One region of the Pseudoduganella aquatica genome, then DNA from elsewhere that is predicted to be linked to it. Evidence: riboswitches for the same ligand, from Rfam matches in the RefSeq annotation. Region 1 holds a riboswitch; each other region holds the start of a gene.

Region 1 (5,515 bases):
ATGGTTTGCCAGATTTTAAGACGCCGAAAGCAACGTGGACGAGCTTGCGCATCATGGCGCCGATCACCAGCTTGGCCGGCTTGCCTGCTGCTTGTAGGCGGGTGCGGAACTGGCGCCCCCAGTCGGTGCGGTACAGCGCCACCATAGCCGGCATGTACAGATTTTTGCGCAGATGCGCGTGGCCGATCTTGGACATCCGGGGCCGCTGCTTCACGCTTGATCCGGACTCATGTTGGCGCGGATCGAGGCCTGCAAAGGCGGCAGCCTGCCGACCGTTGTCGAAGCGCCCGGCATGCATGCCATAGGCCAGCAGTAACGCAATGGTATTGTCCCCGACACCGGGAATGGTATCGAGTAAGTCGCGTCTGCCGCGCATGTCGGGATCGTCGTTGATGTGATCACGTACGCGCTTGCGCAGCTGTTTAATCTGCTCGCCGAGCCAGGCAATATGCTGTTCGATATCGGCCCGGACCGATTCGCGCGCCACGTCCAGGCGGTTCGTTTCCTGCGTCTGCATGGCCAGCAGCGCATCCAGGCGCAGCACCATCGCTTTCAATTCCTGTTCGCTCAGCGGCGGCGGCTGCCATGCTTCCGGACCATGCTTGGCGCAGAACTCGGCAATGACCTTGGCGTCGACCTGGTCGGTCTTGGTGCGCACCAGCTGCGCCTGGGAAAACGCCTTGATCTGGGCCGGATTGACGACACTGACGCGGTAGCCCCGACGGGCAAAGAACTCCGCGATCGCCTCCCAATAGACGCCAGTGGCCTCCATGCAGATATGGGGCAACCCGTCCGTATGACTCTGCAGCCACGCTTCCAGTTTGGCAAAGCCAGCCTGGGTGTTTTCTACAACTTTCGCACGGTGTTTGCCCGTTTCCAGGCGCAGTGCGCAATCGACCTTCAATTTGGCGACATCTATACCAAGACACAACATTACTCTTCTCCTGATCAACCTTGCAAATGCGGGCTCACGGCACGCCGGGCCAAAGATACTGTTCGATCTTTAATGGAATAAGAGCAACTGCTGCGAAATCTACATCACGGTCTTGGCGACCAAGGGCGGGTACGGCATCCAGTTGCTCTGCCCCGACGTTCCGTTTTCGGGGCAGATGGAATAATACAAGGGCGGGTTAGGCAAAGCCGTAACCCGCCATGCGCGCGTCAGAACTCGTAGCGCGCCGACAGCTTCAGCTGGCGCCCGTCCGAGCTGTAGATGCCGCCACGGCACTGGAAGGCCATGCCGTAGTACTGCTTGTCGGCCAGGTTCAGGCCGGCCAGCGCCACTTCCCAGGCGCCAAACTTGCGCGCATAGCGTGCGTCCAGCGTGGTGTAGGACGCAATGCGCGCGGCGCAGCTGTTGGTGAAATCGGAACCGAAGCGCTGGCTGTCCACCCACTGCGCGCCGATGTCGGCGGTCTGGCCGTCGGCCGGGGTCCAGGTCAGGCGCGCGCTCAGCACGTTCTTCGGCACCAGCACCATTTCACGTCCGGCGATGGCGCCTTCGGTGAAGGTGGCTTTCACGCGCTGGTAGTGGCCGCTCAGCGTCCAGTCGCGCGCCAGCTCGGCGCTCGCGTCCAGCTCGAAGCCCTGGCGCTTGGTCGGCGCCAGGTTGGTGTTGGCGCCAAAGCCGAACGCGCCGGCGGTCGGATCGTAGTAGATCTCGTTGCGCAGCTCGTGGCGGAACACGCGCGCCGACAGCTTGGCGCCGCCGTCGGTGTAGCTGGTGCCCAGTTCCAGGTCATGCGAGGTCTGCGGCTGCAGCACGGTGTTGGGCACCAGGGTGTAGCCGTTTTCATCGGCATTGGCCACGCGGTAGCTGTGGCCGGCCTTCGCGTGCAGCGTGGCTTTCGACGACAGCGCGTAGCTGCCCTGCACGTCCCAGGCGTTCACGCCCTGGGTCACGTCGTAGTTGGCAACCGACCAAGGCGACGGATCGGCGTTGGTCTTCTCGAACAGCTCGCGGCGCACGCCTGCGGCCAGGCGGAAAGCGTCCCACTTGACTTCGTCGCGCAGGTACAGCGCCTTGGATTTCTGCGTGGCCTTGCTCGGGCTGGAGCCCTTCTGCTCGCGGGTCCAGTCGATGAAGTCCACGCCCGCCACCGCTTCGTTCAGCACGCCGCCGAACTGGCCCAGCTTGCGCACGCGCGGCGAGAACTGGGTCTGCTTGCTTTCGTAGTCCAGCACGGAGGACGTGGTGCCGTGGAAGTAGGTCGCTTCCAGCTCCTTGCGGCGGTGCGACAGCTCGGCGGCCAGGTCGTAGCCCGCGCGCTTGGCTTCGACGAAGGCGGTGAAGCGGTCGCTATCGAGGGCGCCGAAGTCCTTCGGCGTGGCGGCCTGGCGCGGGTTGGCGTCGAACTGGGCCTGGCTCAGCGATCCGGCGAAGCGCGAGTCCTGGCGGGTGCTCGACAGGCGCACGCCGGCGCGGCCGTCGGTAAAGCCCACTTGCGAGCCGGCGTTCACGCTGCGCGATTTGAAGGCGTTGTTGTCGCGGTAGTTGTCGGTGTCCAGCGCGCCGCCGGACAGGTCGAAGGCCCAGTCGCCGGTGCTGTGGGTCAGCGCCGCGCGGCCTTCGCGCAGGCCGAACTGGCCCACTTCGGCGTACACGCTGCCGTGCGTGCCGGCATTGCGCGCACCGGGGCGCTTGGTGATGATCTGGATCACGCCGCCGGTGGCGCCGTCGCCGAACAGCACGCTGCTGCCGCCGCGCGTGATCTCGATGCGTTCAACCGAATCAACCGGGATGGTCGACAGGATGGCCGAGCTCAGTTCGTTCTCGGACAGCCGCACGCCGTCCAGCAGCACCACCATGTTCTGGCTGCTGTTGGTGCCGAAGCCGCGCAGGTCCAGCGCGAAGTCCGGGCTGCCGTCCAGGCTCTGGTGGCCCAGCACGCCGCCGATCTTGCGGATGGCCTGGTTCACGTCGCTCACGCCGGCGCGGCGGATCTCGGCCGCGCTGATGACGGTGGCGCCGATGGGCAGCAGCGACGGATCGCTGTCGAAGCGCGCGCCGGTCACCACAACGGCGGCCAGGGCATCGCCCGCGATCTGGGTTTGCGCCATGGCGGAGGAAGAAACGATAGCGGCGGAGAAGCACAGCGCCACGGCAAGCGCCAGCGGCGACGAAGCCGGCGCGCGGCTAGAATTCGAGAAGGTCATGTTGTACTTTTATGCGTAGTGAGCATCCGCCTGCGTCCCCGCAGGCCGGATTCAACGAAAGGCTTTCGGCGCTTTCACCTGTTTGGCCGGTATCCGGGCTGGCAAGACGGGACGGGATCACCTTCCGGCGCGGGACTGGCCTGCGCAGTGGTTGTCGATCCAGCCTGCCGCGCATGCATTGCAGAAGCGCGGCGCTTGCGTACCGTTGCGGGGGCAGCACACCTTGGCCGCCGCGCTGCCAAAAAGCGCCGGCTGCCTTGTGTTTCCCGTTTAACTGCGTCCAAGGGCATGGACGCGGGCACCAAAACGCCGCCATTATACTCCCGGCCCCGTATGGATGATTTTGTTGGCAAATAATTACGTGCTTCGTTATAGTGGCGCCATGAACGCACACTCCTACCGCAAGCCAGCCATCGTCCTTGCCGCCCTCGCCGCCGCCACGCTGGCCGTGCTGGCGCTGGCGCAAGTCCAGGTCATCGCCATCCCCGAGCCGTACACGGACACCGGCATCCCCTTCGCCCCCGCGCAGGCAGGCGCCGTGGCCGCGCCCAGCGCGCCGGACGCCTGGGGCGGCCCGCGCACCGGCAGCGAACCCACCCTGTCCGACCGCGTGGTGGACTACAAGATAGCCGCCACGCTGGACCCGGACAAGCACACCGTGGACGGCAAGCAGCAGCTCACCTGGCGCAACCGCAGCGCGCATCCGGTGCGTACGGTCTACCTGCACCTCTACCTGAACGCCTTCGAGCATGCGGGCACCACCTTCTTCACCGAGCACCGCGCCAGCGGCGGCGGCATGTTCAGCCGCGATCCCAGAGAAGGCGAATGGGGCCACATCAACCTGCGCAGCGTGACGCAAGGCGGCGCCAAGGTGGAACAGTCCTTCGTGCAGCCGGACGGCGGCCCGGCCAGCGACCGCACCGTGGTGCGGCTGGACCTGCCGCAGCCGGTGCAGGCCGGCGCCTCCACCACGCTCGATATCGACTTCCACAGCCAGCTGCCACGGCTGCTCGCGCGCAGCGGGTACTTCGGCAGCTTCCACCTGGTGGCGCAATGGTTCCCCAAGATAGGCGTGCTGGAACTGGCGGGAGAACGCGGCGCCACCAGGCCGCGCTGGAATGTGCACGAATACCACGCCGAGTCAGAGTTCTACGCGGACTTCGGCAGCTACGACGTCAAACTCACCGTGCCCAAGGACTACACGGTGGGCGCCACCGGCGAGCTGCAAGGCGCGCCGGTGGAAAAGAACGGCATGCTCACGCACCACTACGTCCAGGGCGACGTGCACGATTTCGCCTGGACAGCGGACAAGCGCTACGCAGCGCCGCTGATGGGCAGCTGGAGCGGCGCGGGCAGTCCGCCGGTCAGCATCAAGGTGCTCTACATGCCGGAGTTCGCGGCCAGCGCCGCGCCATCGCTGAAAGCCGCGCAGGACGCGCTCACCTACTACTCCAAAACGCTGGGCCCCTATCCCTACAAGACGCTGACCGTGGTGCTGCCTCCGCATAACGCAAGCGAGGCGGCGGGCATGGAGTATCCGACCTTCTACACCGCCGACAGCTACGCCACGGTGGATCCGAAATCGCGCCAGGAATTCGAGCTGGACCTGGTCAACATCCACGAATTCGGACACGGCTACTTCTACGGCATCCTCGCCTCCAATGAATTCGAGGAACCGATGCTGGACGAAGGCCTGAACGAATACTGGAATATGCGCATGGCGCGCGAACGCGGGCAGCTGCTGCATCCGGCGCCGCGCTGGCTGCGCGCCATCGGCGTGTCGCCCGGCTTTGACGGCTTCCACTTTGAACTGGGCGGCGCGGTGCGCGAGAACCCGGCCGACCCCGCCGGCCAGAACGCGTACACGCGCCTGCAAGGCATAGGCCCGGCCTACAACCGCAGCGCCACCATCTTCCACGACCTGGAAGCGCAGCTGGGCAAGCAGGCCACCGAGCAGGCCTTCAAGGAATACTACCAGCGCTGGCGCTTCCGCCACCCCAGCACCGCCGACCTGCGCGAAACGCTGGCCCAGGCCAGCGGCCAGCGCGCGCTGGTGGAGCGCGTGTTCGCGCAGCAGGTCTACCGCACCGGCAAGGTGGACGACCGCGTGCAGTCCATCAGCAGCGAAGAAGTGCTGCCGCAGCCGGGCAGCGGCATCGTCAACGGCAAGCGCGTGGAGCTGACGCAGGACCAGGTGGACAAGCAGATCGACGATGCGCGCGAAAAATGGGAGAAAGCCCATCCCGACGCCAAGCACGGCGCAGGCCCCTACCCCTACCGCACCGAAGTGGTGGTGCGCCGGCGCGGCGAGGCCGTACCGCAAACGCTGCTGGTGCGCTTTGCCGACGGCAGCAGCGAA
Region 2 (5,515 bases), 2.2 Mb from region 1:
CAGGAAGGCGCGCTCGCGCGCCAGTTCGGCCAGCGGCCAGTCCGGCAGGCTGCGGCCCTGGATGGACACGCCGCCTTCATCGGCCGGGATCAGCCCCGCCAGCGTGCGCAGCAGGGTGCTCTTGCCGGCGCCGTTGCGGCCGATCACGCTCCAGCATTCGCCGTCGCGCACCTGCCAGTCCAGCCGGTCGACCAGCATGCGCGCGCCGATGCGCAGCGTCAGTTGATGGGTGGCGATCATTTTTGCAGCCTGTGAAGTTGGTACAGGAAGACCGGTGTGCCGATCAGCGCGGTCACCACGCCCACCGGCAGCTGAAGCGGCGCGAACAGGGTGCGGGCCAGGGTGTCGGCCAGCACCAGGTAGCCGCCGCCGGTCAGCATCGCAGCCGGGATCAGCACGCGGTGGTCGGGGCCGAATGCGAAGCGGCAGGCGTGCGGCACGATCAGGCCCACAAAGCCCACGCTGCCCGCATTGGTGACGGCGCTGGCGGTCAGCAGGGCGGACACGAAGAAGAGTCCTTTGCGCAGCGCACTCACGTTGACACCCAGCGTTACGGCCGCCTCGGCGTGCAGCGCCATCACGTTGATGGCGCGCGCGCTGCGCAGTGCGAACAGGGTGCCGCCGGCCAGCACGATCCAGGGTATCCAGCGCATCGGCGCGCCTGCCAGGTCGCCGATCAGCCAGAACACCATGGTGCGCAAGCGGCTTTCGGGGGCGATCGACAGCATCAGCGTAATCAGCGCCGTGCAGGCCGCCGTCAGGATCACGCCGGTCAGCAGCAGCAGGGCGGTGCCGCCTTCGGCCGCCGCGCCGCTGCGCATGTCGCGCCGCGCCAGGAAGTACAGCATCATGGACACCGCCACGGCGCCGCCGAAGGCCGCCGCATCCACCACCCAGGCCGCGCACATGAACAGCATGGCCGCCAGCGCGCCCACCGCTGCACCGGACGAAATGCCCAGCACGTAGGGGTCGGCCAGCGGATTGCGCAGCAATGCCTGCATCATCACGCCCGCCAGGGACAGCGCCGCGCCGGTGACAAACGCCGTCAGCGCGCGGCTGCCGCGCAGGTCGAGCAGGGTGGCGGCCAGGCTGTTGGCCTGGCCGTTCCACAGCTGACCCAGCGCGCCCGGAATGTCGGACAGCGGAATGTGAACCGAGCCGGTCACGCCGGAAAACAGCAGGCTGGCGATGACGAACAGCAGCAGCCCGCCGGTGATGGCGGCTGCTCGCGTGCGCAGGTTGCGGGAGTGTGGATGCATGGGCCTTTTTCGTACCTTTATTTAATGCCGTAACGCAGAGCGGCAAAGAACTTGGCGCCTGGCGTGGCGTAGTTGCGCGCCACTTCGTAGTTTTTGTCGGTGACGTTGTTCCAGCGCGCCAGCACGGACCAGTCGCGCGTGAACTGCCAGGTGGCGTACAGGTTCAGCAGGCTGTAGCCGCCCAGGCGGCGGGCGTTGGCCGCGTCGTCGAAGCGGTTGCCGGACACTTGCAGCTCGGCGCCGGCGGCCACTGCACCGCTGGCGTATTCTACGCTGGCGTTGCCGTGTTTTTTCGCGCGGCGCGCCAGCGATTTGCCGGTGGTCTCGTCTTTCGGGTCCTGCCAGTCGGCGTTGCCTGCCACGGTGAACGCGCCCAGGCGGCGGCTTGCGCTCAGCGACACGCCTTCCAGCATGGCGTGGTTGACGTTGTAGGCGCAGCTGCCCTTGCGTGCCGGGTCCGGGCATGGCGTGGTGGTCACCAGCATGTCGGTCAGCTTGTTGCGGTAGATGCTGGCGCCGAACTCGGTCACGCCGTCGTCGTAATGCAGGCCCGCTTCGGCGTTGCGGCCTTGTTCCGGCTTGTTGTTCTCGTAGCCGAAGCCCGGGTAGTAAAGCTCATTGAAGGTCGGCGCGCGGAAGCTGGTGGCGTAGCTGGCGCTGGCGCGCAGCGCGTTGCTGAAGCGATAGCCGTAGCCGGCCGAGCCGGTGGTCTTGGTGCCGTACTGCGAGCTGTCGTCCGCGCGCAGGCCGAACGTGGCCAGGTGCGCGCCGCGCTTCAGGCTGTAGGCGCCGGCGTAGGAATCGGTCTTGCGGACCTTGCCCAGCGCAGGCGTGGTACCGGACACCACCTCTTCTTCGCGGTGGCCGAACAGCACTTGCAGGGTGTCTTCGCCGATGCGGATGTCATTCTGCCAGGTGGCGTCGGTCTGCTTGCTTTCGATGCGGCTGTAGGCGCTGGCCACGCCGGTGTCGGAGACCGAGGTGTCTTCTGCCTTGGCCACTTGCACGGTGCTGTGCCAGTTGGCTGCCAGCTGGTTCTTGCTGAACACGCCGATGTTGGACAGCTTGGTCTGGCTGCGCGTGTCGTAGCGGCTGGCGCCGCTGTCGAACTGGCCGTCGGTGCGGCTGTTCAGGAAAACCAGGCCCAGGTCATGGCCCTTGGCGACCTGGAAGCCGAACTGGCCGGAGGTGCTTACGCGGTCGTAGCCATCGTCGTCGGCGTTGTAGCTGGTGCTGCCAGGCTTGGTGGCGGAGAAGCCGTCCGATTTTTCCTTGCCGGCGCTGAGCGCGTAGCTGAAGCTGTTGTCGCCTGCGGTGGCGCCGAAGATGCTGGCGTCAAATTTGCGCGTCTTGTCGCTGCCGGCGCCGAGCGAGGCCGACACGGTCTGCGGGCCTGCGCCCTTTTTCGTGAAGATCTGTATGACGCCGCCTATGGCGTCGGCGCCATACAGGGAGCTCATGGGGCCGTAGACGATTTCAACGCGGTCGATCGCCTGCAGCGGAATGCCGGACCAGCTGGCCGTGCCGGACGACAGGGAGCCGATGCGCACGCCGTCCACCAGCACCACGGTCTGGTTGGCGTTGGCGCCGCGCAGGAACACGCTGGAATTGGTGCCGGGGCCGCCGTTGCGGGAGATCTCGATGCCGCGCTGGCGCTGCAGCAGGTCGGTGATGGAGCCGGCGCCGGAGCGCGCGATTTCTTCCGCGCCCAGGGTGACGATGTCGCTCAGCACGTCGCGCTGCAGCTGCGGCGAGCGGGTGGCGGTGACGATCACGCTGTCTGGGGTGATGGTCTGGGCGTGGGCAGGCGCGGCAACAGTCATCGAGGCGGCCATAGGAATAGCCAGCGCAAGCGACGTGGCGGCCGCATGCCGGATTACAGGAGAGCTCATATTATTTCTTTGTATAGTATGCAACCAGCCTACTTCCCCGTGGGCTGGATTGAACAGATGCGCGCAGCGCATCCACCTGCTTTGGCCGGTATCCGGGCTCGCAAGTTGAACTGTCTCACCTTCCCATGCAAAGCACAGTGGTCTTAAGGAGGCAGCTTGTCGCTGTGGGCGACACTTGTTTACCGTTGCGGGGGCAGCACACGTTGGCCGTTTTCCTTGTGGGGAGCGGCGTCGTGTTTCCCGTTTAACTGCGCGCATGGACATGCGCGCGGGCACCAAAACGCCGCCATTATATCGGCTTCAGGCGACAGCTTCCAAAATGACAGTTTCGCCGTAAGCGATTTTGTGCGGCGCGGCGGCGGCCCGCAGCGCGATTTCGTCGAGAGGGAGGCCGGCTTTCAGGCCCGCTTCAAGCGCCATCAGCACGCGGATGGTGCCGGCATGGCAGATGATGGCGGATTGCGGATGCTGGTCCTCGTGCTGGCGCTGGTCCAGCAGCTCCGCCCTGAACGCCGCCACGCGCGCCGCCACTTGCAGCACGTTTTCCCCGCCACCGGGACGGTAGTTCGCGAGGTCCGCCGCCCAGGCATCCACCTCGGCGCGCGGAATATCGTCCCAGCTGCGCAGCTCCCAGGCGCCGAAATCCATTTCGGCCAGGCGCGCGTCCAGCGTATGGGCGCCAAGGCGGCCTGCCAGCACAGCGCAGCGCTGCAAAGGACTGGCGTAGACAGGCGTCCCGGGAGGAATGCTGGCGCTGGCCAGCAGCGCGGTGTGCACGCGCACGATATCGTCCGGCGCTGCTGGCAGGTCGCTGCTGCCGTAGCAAACGCCCGGCGCCACCAGCGGTTGCGGATGGCGTACCAGGATCAGGCGCATCAAGCTTGCCATCCGCCGTGGCCCAGCCCGGCCAGCACGCAGAGATAGATCAGCACTTCGGCAAGTTGCTGCACCGCGCCCAGGCAGTCGCCCGTATAGCCGCCGATGCGGCGCTTGAATTTGCGGCCCAGCCAGACGGCGGCGGCCAGCGCCGCCAGCGTTGCCGCGCCTATGGAAAGCCAGGGCAGCCATCCCATCCAGCCGATGAGCGCCGCAGGCAGCGCGGCGCAGGCGCACGCAATGCTGAATTCCGCACCGCTCATTTCCTGCGCCATGGGCTTGGCCTTGCCCTCGGCGCGCGCGTATTCCATGCGCCAGATCAGCGAGGTGGCGGCTAGCCGGGAAAGCGGATGCGCAAGGAACAGCGCGGCCACCGCCACGGCGGGCGGCAGCATGGCCAGCGCCGTGCACTTCACCGCCAGCAGGCAGATGGTGCCGATGGCGCCATAAGCGCCTATGCGCGAGTCCTTCATGATCTCAAGCACGCGCTCGGGCGTCATGCCGCCGCCAAAGCCGTCGCACATATCGGCAAAGCCGTCTTCATGGAAGGCGCCGGTGGCGTAGATGCCGGCCGCCGTCGCCAGCAGCACCGCCACCGGAGCGGGAAAGACCCAAGCCGCCGCCGCATACACCGCCGCAGCGATGGCCGCCACCACCAGCCCCACGAGCGGGAAGTAGCGCGACGCATGGTGCAGCCAGGATGGCTCAAAGCCCACCCAGCGCGGAATGGGCAGGCGCGTGAAGAACTGCAGCGCGATAAAGAACAGGCGGAGCTGATGCATGGCGGCGCGGATTTACTCTGACTTCTCGCTGACCTGAGCCGACTCAAAGGTCGCCATCTGGTTCACGAAATTCACCGCCGCATGCAGCAGCGGCAGGGCCAGCGCGCTGCCGGTGCCTTCGCCCAGGCGCAGGCCCAGGTTCAGCAGCGGACGCGCGCCCAGGTTCTCCAGCATCAGCTTATGGCCGCTTTCGTCGGAGCAGTGCGCGAACACGCAGTAGTCGAGAATCGCAGGCTGCAGGCGCGCCGCAACCAGCAGCGCGCTGGTGACGATAAAGCCGTCGATCAGCAGTACCTTGCGCAGCTCGGCCGCCTTCAGCATGGCGCCCGCCATCATGGCGATCTCGAATCCCCCAAACGCCGCCAGCGCTTCCAGCGGCGCGGTGGTGCCGGCATGTTTTTCGGCCGCCGCTTCGATAACGCGCTGCTTGTGCAGTACGCCGCCGGCGGACAAGCCCGTGCCCGCGCCCACGCATTGCGCCGCAGGGATGCCGGTCAGCCTGTGCATCAGCGCGGCGGCGGCAGTGGTGTTCCCTATGCCCATCTCCCCGAAGCCCAGCACATTGCCCGGCAGGCCCGCAGCGAGCGCTTTGCCGTGCTCCAGCGCGATGGCGCATTGCTCCGCCGTCATGGCCGGCTCCTGCGCAAAGTTGCGCGTGCCGTGCGCCACCTTGCGGTCGTGCAGGCCGCCGCGCGGGCCGAAGTCA
Region 3 (5,515 bases), 1.6 Mb from region 1:
CCGCCGCACAGTAAATTTTTAAATTGAGAACAGCGACATGAACAATTTTGATCTGCATAACCCCACCCGCATCGTGTTCGGTGCGAACACCATCAGCCGCCTCGACGAACTGGTGCCCGCCACTGCGCGCGTGCTGATACTTTACGGCGGCGAGAGCGCGCGCCGCAACGGCACGCTGGCTGAAGTGCGGGCCGCCCTTGGCCAGCGCGACGTGCGCGAGTTCGGCGGCATCGAACCCAATCCCAGCTACGGAACGCTGATGCGCGCCGTAGAACAGATACGCCTGGAAGGCCTGGACTTCCTGCTGGCCGTGGGCGGCGGTTCCGTCATCGACGGCACCAAGTTCGTGGCGGCGGCAGTGGGTTACCAGGGCGATCCGTGGGAGATCATGGAAACGCACGGCGCCACGGTGCGCCGCGCCATGGCCTTCGGCGCGGTGCTGACCCTGCCGGCCACGGGCTCTGAGATGAACAGCGGTTCCGTCGTGTCCAAAAAGTCGACCAAGGCCAAGCTGGTGTTTTCCAGCCCCCACGTGTTCCCGCGCTTCTCGGTGCTCGACCCAACCAAAACCTTCAGCCTGCCGCTGACACAGGTGGCGAATGGCGTGGTGGACGCCTTCACCCACGTCATGGAACAGTACATGACCTATCCGGCCGACGCCCGCGTGCAGGACCGCTTTGCCGAAGGGCTGCTGCAAACCCTGGTCGAGATCGGCCCGCAGGTGCTGGCGGAGCCCTCCAACTACGACGCGCGCGCCAACCTGATGTGGGCGGCCACGATGGCCCTCAACGGCCTGATCGCGGCTGGTGTGCCGGAGGACTGGTCCACGCACATGATAGGCCACGAGCTGACCGCGCTGCACGGCGTCGACCATGCGCGCACGCTGGCCATCGTGCTGCCTGCCAATATGCAGGTGCGCCGAGAAGCCAAGCGCGCCAAGCTGCTGCAGTACGCCGAGCGCGTGTGGCGCATCACCGAAGGCAGCGAGGATCAGCGCATCGATGAGGCCATAGCCCGCACCCGCGCCTTCTTTGAAAGCCTGGGCGTGCCGACGCGGCTGCGCGATCACGATATCGGCGCCCACCATATCGAAACGGTGATAAGCCAGCTGGAAGCGCATGGCATGACGGCCCTGGGCGAACGCCAGGACGTGACGCTGGAGACGAGCCGCCGCATACTCGAAGCGGGCCTGTAGCAAAGAGGTCTATTCCGGCAGCTTCTTGCGTCCCATCAGCCTGAGCGTGAAGTTGCGTCCGCAGCGCAGCACCGGGTACAGCACGCGGGACAGGGCGCGCGAGCGGAACACGGCGCTGTTGATGCGGTTGAACGCGCCGGACTCGGTGCTCAGCAGCGCAAGCATATGCACGCACTCGGCGCCGTAGTAGATGCGTCCTCCGTACAGCGCGGCCATGCCCTGGTTCAGGTCATAGCCGCTTTCCCGCAGCATGCCGGCGAGTACAGGCCGGGCGCGCGCATCGACCAGGTGCACCGGACCGGCGGACTCGCGCAGCTTGAGCACCTGCACATAGCTGGCACAGAACGGGCACTCGCCGTCGTACACAATCACCAGGCCGCCGGGATACTCAGCCTGCAAGGCCGATACGATATTCATTGTGATAGACCTTTCGCTTCAGGGCGCCGCTGTCCGGGTCGAGACATACCGACTCTACCACCAGCCGATACGCGTCCACGCTGCGCATGTCGACGCCCGCAAATGCATGCTCCACCGACGGCGCGCTCCAGAAATGATGGGGGTAGAGCTGGTTCGACCAGCGCCCGTCCGGCCCCGTCTTGCCGAGCACCTGGCGGTGAAAGCCCCGGATAAAGGCCGACAGCGCCGCGCCGTTCCAGGCCGCGCCTGCAGCGGGCGCCGAACTGCTGAAATCGCAGCGGTAGGACTGGCGCAACACGGCGGAGGACAAGGTGCCGCCGTTGGTGGCCGTGGGCAGGTAGTTCCCCGGCGGCAGGCCAAAGCTCATGTGCGCTATCGGATAGGAATAAAAGCCGAACGCGGTCGACGGCACCCGCGCTGTGCCGCCGTCCTTCTGCATCACTTCAAAATACACTTCGTTGACGGCCAGGCTGTCATACCAGCCCAGCCTGGCGACATGCGCGAACAGCGGCGACAGCGCAATGGCGAGCGCGCCCGCGGCGCCCGTGCGCCAGTTGAACGCGCTGCGCGGCAGCTGCGACGCCGCAGCGATGATGGACAGGTTCACCATGAACCAGGTCCAGAAATTCGCGCCGACCAGGACAAAAATCCCGAGATGCATCAGGTCGAACAAGGCGAACTGCAGCAGCAGCAGGCGCCGGTTGGAGAACACCAGTATGGCCGACAGCTGGATCAGGAAAACGCCCACCGCGAACGGCCGCCCCACCAGCTGCAGCAGGCTGGACACCGCACCGGTAAGCGCCGTCCAGTCGCCCCATAGCAGCTGCTTGTTATGCAGCGCGATGTGATAGATGTTGCGGTTTTCGTTGTTCAGCACCCAGTCCAGCACACCGCCATCCAGGTTGCCCTTGGCCAGCGAGGAATAGAAATAGTTCGCGGCCTGCATGGCGATGGCGATGAACAGCACGGTCCAGTAGGGCGCCGCGCCAGCCAGGTGCTTGCGGCACGCAGGCCATGCGCGCTTGACCAGCTCCAGCGCAAGCAGCGATACGGCCAGGTAGGCCGGCAGCTGTATCAGCGGATAGACGTCGAGCAGCGTCTCGTAGGGAAAGCCGGTGATATAGCCCGCCGCATGCTTGATCCAGTAGACGTAGAAGCCGCAGTACAGCAGCCAGGCCGGGCGTTGCATGGCCAGCAGCGCCGCCAGTCCCGCGCTTAGCCATGCGGCGGACAGCATGAACTGGCTCCAGCCATTGAAGTCATGCGCAATCGCCGGGACCGAAGGGTAGAGCAGGATGCTGTAAAGGCCGCAGGCAATGCCCAGGCCGCGCATGAGCGTGCGCAGCGGCCGGGGCGCCGCTTCGTAGGTCATGCCGGACGCCGCAATGCAGAAGGCCAGCACGGCCAAGAGCGCCAGCAGCGTGGCGGAAGGATAGCTGCGCAGCAGGCCCAGGGCCAGCCAGTGGCCCTGTAGCAGGACGGCCAAAACACGGCCACCGCCAGCAGGGTGGGCCAGTTTGCGGCCGGTTCAATCTCCGCCCCGGGCGGGGCGATGGCGCTGCAAGTGGACGGTTTCATGGCCTACCTTTTCCATGCGGTGCAAAAACCATAATGCGCATGGTCGCGCGCGTCCAGCGCGACGAAGGGGTTTCATGACCTTGCTCAAATTTGTTCAATGTAGACGCCGGGTACGGTAGAATCGCGGCATTACGTGAATGGTGCCCTCCCGCTTGTCGGCTGGAGGGTGAAACGGGAAGCCGGTGACGCGCGCGATTTTCATTGCGGGCCAGTCCGGCGCAGCCCCCGCTGCTGTAAGCCTGACGACTTTGACCGAACGCCACTGTGCATTGCACGGGAAGGCAGGGTCAGGGAAGGATGAAGGCCAGCCAGAAGACCGGCCAGTCACGAAGATTGTGCAAAACCCGGGGTGTGGTTTTTCCTGTTTTCCTGCGCGCCTGGCGCGCAGTCACTGCTAAAGTTCAAATTGGGCACTTCCATACTCCTGCGGCTAGCCGCAGCGCTGCTGTGCGCCTGCGCTTGTGCGCACGCGCCTGCGGCCAATCTGTTCGCCATCGTCACCGAGCGCGCCGCGCCGGCCGCCATCGAGGCCGCGCACCGCCATCTGGCCAGCCATCCCGGCGACCGCATCGTGCTGCGCACGCCGGCCCAGTGGATGGCCGCCAGCGAACGAGACGCCGGCCTCTGGATCAAGCAGGCCGACAGCGTGCTGGCCGTGTCCTTGTTCGGCGACCCCGCGCGCCGCCTGAAGGACGCCTTGCCGCGCAACCTCCGCGCGCAGACCGCCGTGCTGGCCTTCAATGGCGAAGCGAGCCTGAGCCTGATGAGCCGCGACGGGCGTGCCAGCCTGCAGGCCTTTTCGCCGGACACGCTGCGCGAACTGTCCTCCGAAGCGCCGCCGCCCGCCGCCCTGAAAGCCGCGCAGGCCGACCCCGCCGCGAGCCGCTGGCTGGCGGCGCGCCAGGTTTGGCAGGCGGGCGGCGTGGACAACACGGCGGCGCTGTTCGCGCATCTTCTCAATCCGGCCATGAAGCTTGCGGACCCGCAGCCTGAACCAACGCTGCGCGTGCGCGTGGGCCAGCGCGAGCTGACCGATGCGCAGGCCTGGGGCAAGGCTGCGCAGCTCGGCCTGAAGGCGCAGCCCACCGTGGTGGTGCTGGACCTGTCCAATATGGATAGCGTGGTTCCCGCCGCCGTGTGCCGGCAGATTGAACAGCGCGGCCAGCCCTGCGTGCAGGTGCTCACGCGCTGGGGCGGCGCCTCGCGCGAGGCGCTGGAGCGCCTGCCCGAGCTGGTCGCACCGGCCCAGCCGGCGGCGCTGGTGGTGTTGCAGGACTTTGTGGTGGGCGCGGCCGAAGGGCGAGAAGCGGTCACCGAAGCGTTCAAGCGGCTCAATGTGCCGGTCTTCAAGGCCATCCGCCTGTCCGACCGTAGCGCCGTGCAATGGCGCTTGTCGCCGGACGGCCTGCCGCCGGACTCGGTGCAGTACCGCGTGGCGCTGCCGGAGCTGCAGGGCATAGGCCAGCCCATCGTGGTGGCGGCCCTGGGCCAGCCGCAGCGCGACAAGCAGACCGGCATAGAAAACCGTCCGCCGGTGGTGCTGGCCGACGAAGCCGGGCGCCTGGGCGCGCGCGTGAGCCGCTGGCTGGCGCTGCGCGTGAAGGCCAACCGCGACAAGCGCGTGGCGCTGATCTATTACAACCACCCGCCGGGCCGCCAGAACATCGGCGCGGATAATCTGGACGTGCCGGCCTCGCTGTTCGACATGCTCAATGCGATGAAGGCGGCGGGCTACAGCACCGGCCCGCTGCCGGAATCGCCGCAGGCGCTGCTGGACATGATCATGGCGCACGGCGTGAACCTGCCGGAGGATCGCGCCGCCCTGCGTGAACTGAGCGGCACCGTGAACAGCGTGAGCGCGGCCGATTATGGCCGCTGGTTCGCCACGCTGCCGCCGCGCGTGCAGGGCGAAATGACCGGCGGCCTGCTGGGCCGCCTGCATGCCGACGTGCTGGAGGCCGAAGCGAACGGCGAACGCGCGCTGGGCCGCAAGCAGGCCGAGGTCATTATCAAGGAACTGCAGCATTTGGTGGAAGGCGCGGACCATCCGCAGCGCGAAGCGGCTATTGCAGGCCTGGCCGAACTGCTGGAGGGCTACCACGCCTGCCTGGAGCTGGCTGGCGCCAAGGATGGCAAGGCAGCCAAGGCAGCCAAGGCCGGCAATGCAGGCAAGAGCGGCTGCGGCGCACTGGCGCCGCTCAGCAAGCGCCTGTCCGGCTACGGCATCGAAGGCCTGAAAGGCTGGGGCGCTGCGCCCGGAAAAATCATGGTCGACAGCGGCAAGCTGCTGGTGCCCGGCCTGGTGTTCGGCAATGTCTTCATCGG

The links. Region 1 has a riboswitch for cobalamin ahead of KT882_RS09375 (TonB-dependent receptor). Riboswitches for the same ligand answer to the same signal wherever they lie in the genome.
Region 2: it holds a riboswitch for cobalamin, as region 1 does, so the genes downstream of both, KT882_RS30440 (TonB-dependent receptor plug domain-containing protein) here and KT882_RS09375 (TonB-dependent receptor) in region 1, are expected to answer to the same signal.
Region 3: it holds a riboswitch for cobalamin, as region 1 does, so the genes downstream of both, KT882_RS02295 (cobaltochelatase subunit CobN) here and KT882_RS09375 (TonB-dependent receptor) in region 1, are expected to answer to the same signal.

Annotation. Positions count from the first base shown of each region.
Region 1 covers NZ_CP086370.1:2,128,339-2,133,853, reverse strand. The annotation lists gene KT882_RS09380 (IS110 family RNA-guided transposase) at 1-934, opposite strand, end outside; gene KT882_RS09375 (TonB-dependent receptor) at 1,162-3,156, opposite strand; cobalamin riboswitch at 3,224-3,477, opposite strand; gene KT882_RS09370 (M1 family metallopeptidase) at 3,539-5,515, shown strand, end outside.
Region 2 covers NZ_CP086370.1:6,812,528-6,818,042, reverse strand. The annotation lists gene KT882_RS30450 (ABC transporter ATP-binding protein) at 1-240, opposite strand, end outside; gene KT882_RS30445 (FecCD family ABC transporter permease) at 237-1,259, opposite strand; gene KT882_RS30440 (TonB-dependent receptor plug domain-containing protein) at 1,277-3,151, opposite strand; cobalamin riboswitch at 3,218-3,446, opposite strand; gene KT882_RS30435 (histidine phosphatase family protein) at 3,452-4,027, opposite strand; gene KT882_RS30430 (adenosylcobinamide-GDP ribazoletransferase) at 4,027-4,809, opposite strand; gene cobT (nicotinate-nucleotide--dimethylbenzimidazole phosphoribosyltransferase) at 4,822-5,515, opposite strand, start outside.
Region 3 covers NZ_CP086370.1:507,523-513,037, forward strand. The annotation lists gene KT882_RS02275 (VOC family protein) at 1-14, shown strand, start outside; gene KT882_RS02280 (iron-containing alcohol dehydrogenase) at 38-1,195, shown strand; gene KT882_RS02285 (DCC1-like thiol-disulfide oxidoreductase family protein) at 1,205-1,612, opposite strand; gene KT882_RS02290 (hypothetical protein) at 1,584-3,098, opposite strand; cobalamin riboswitch at 3,312-3,529, shown strand; gene KT882_RS02295 (cobaltochelatase subunit CobN) at 3,597-5,515, shown strand, end outside.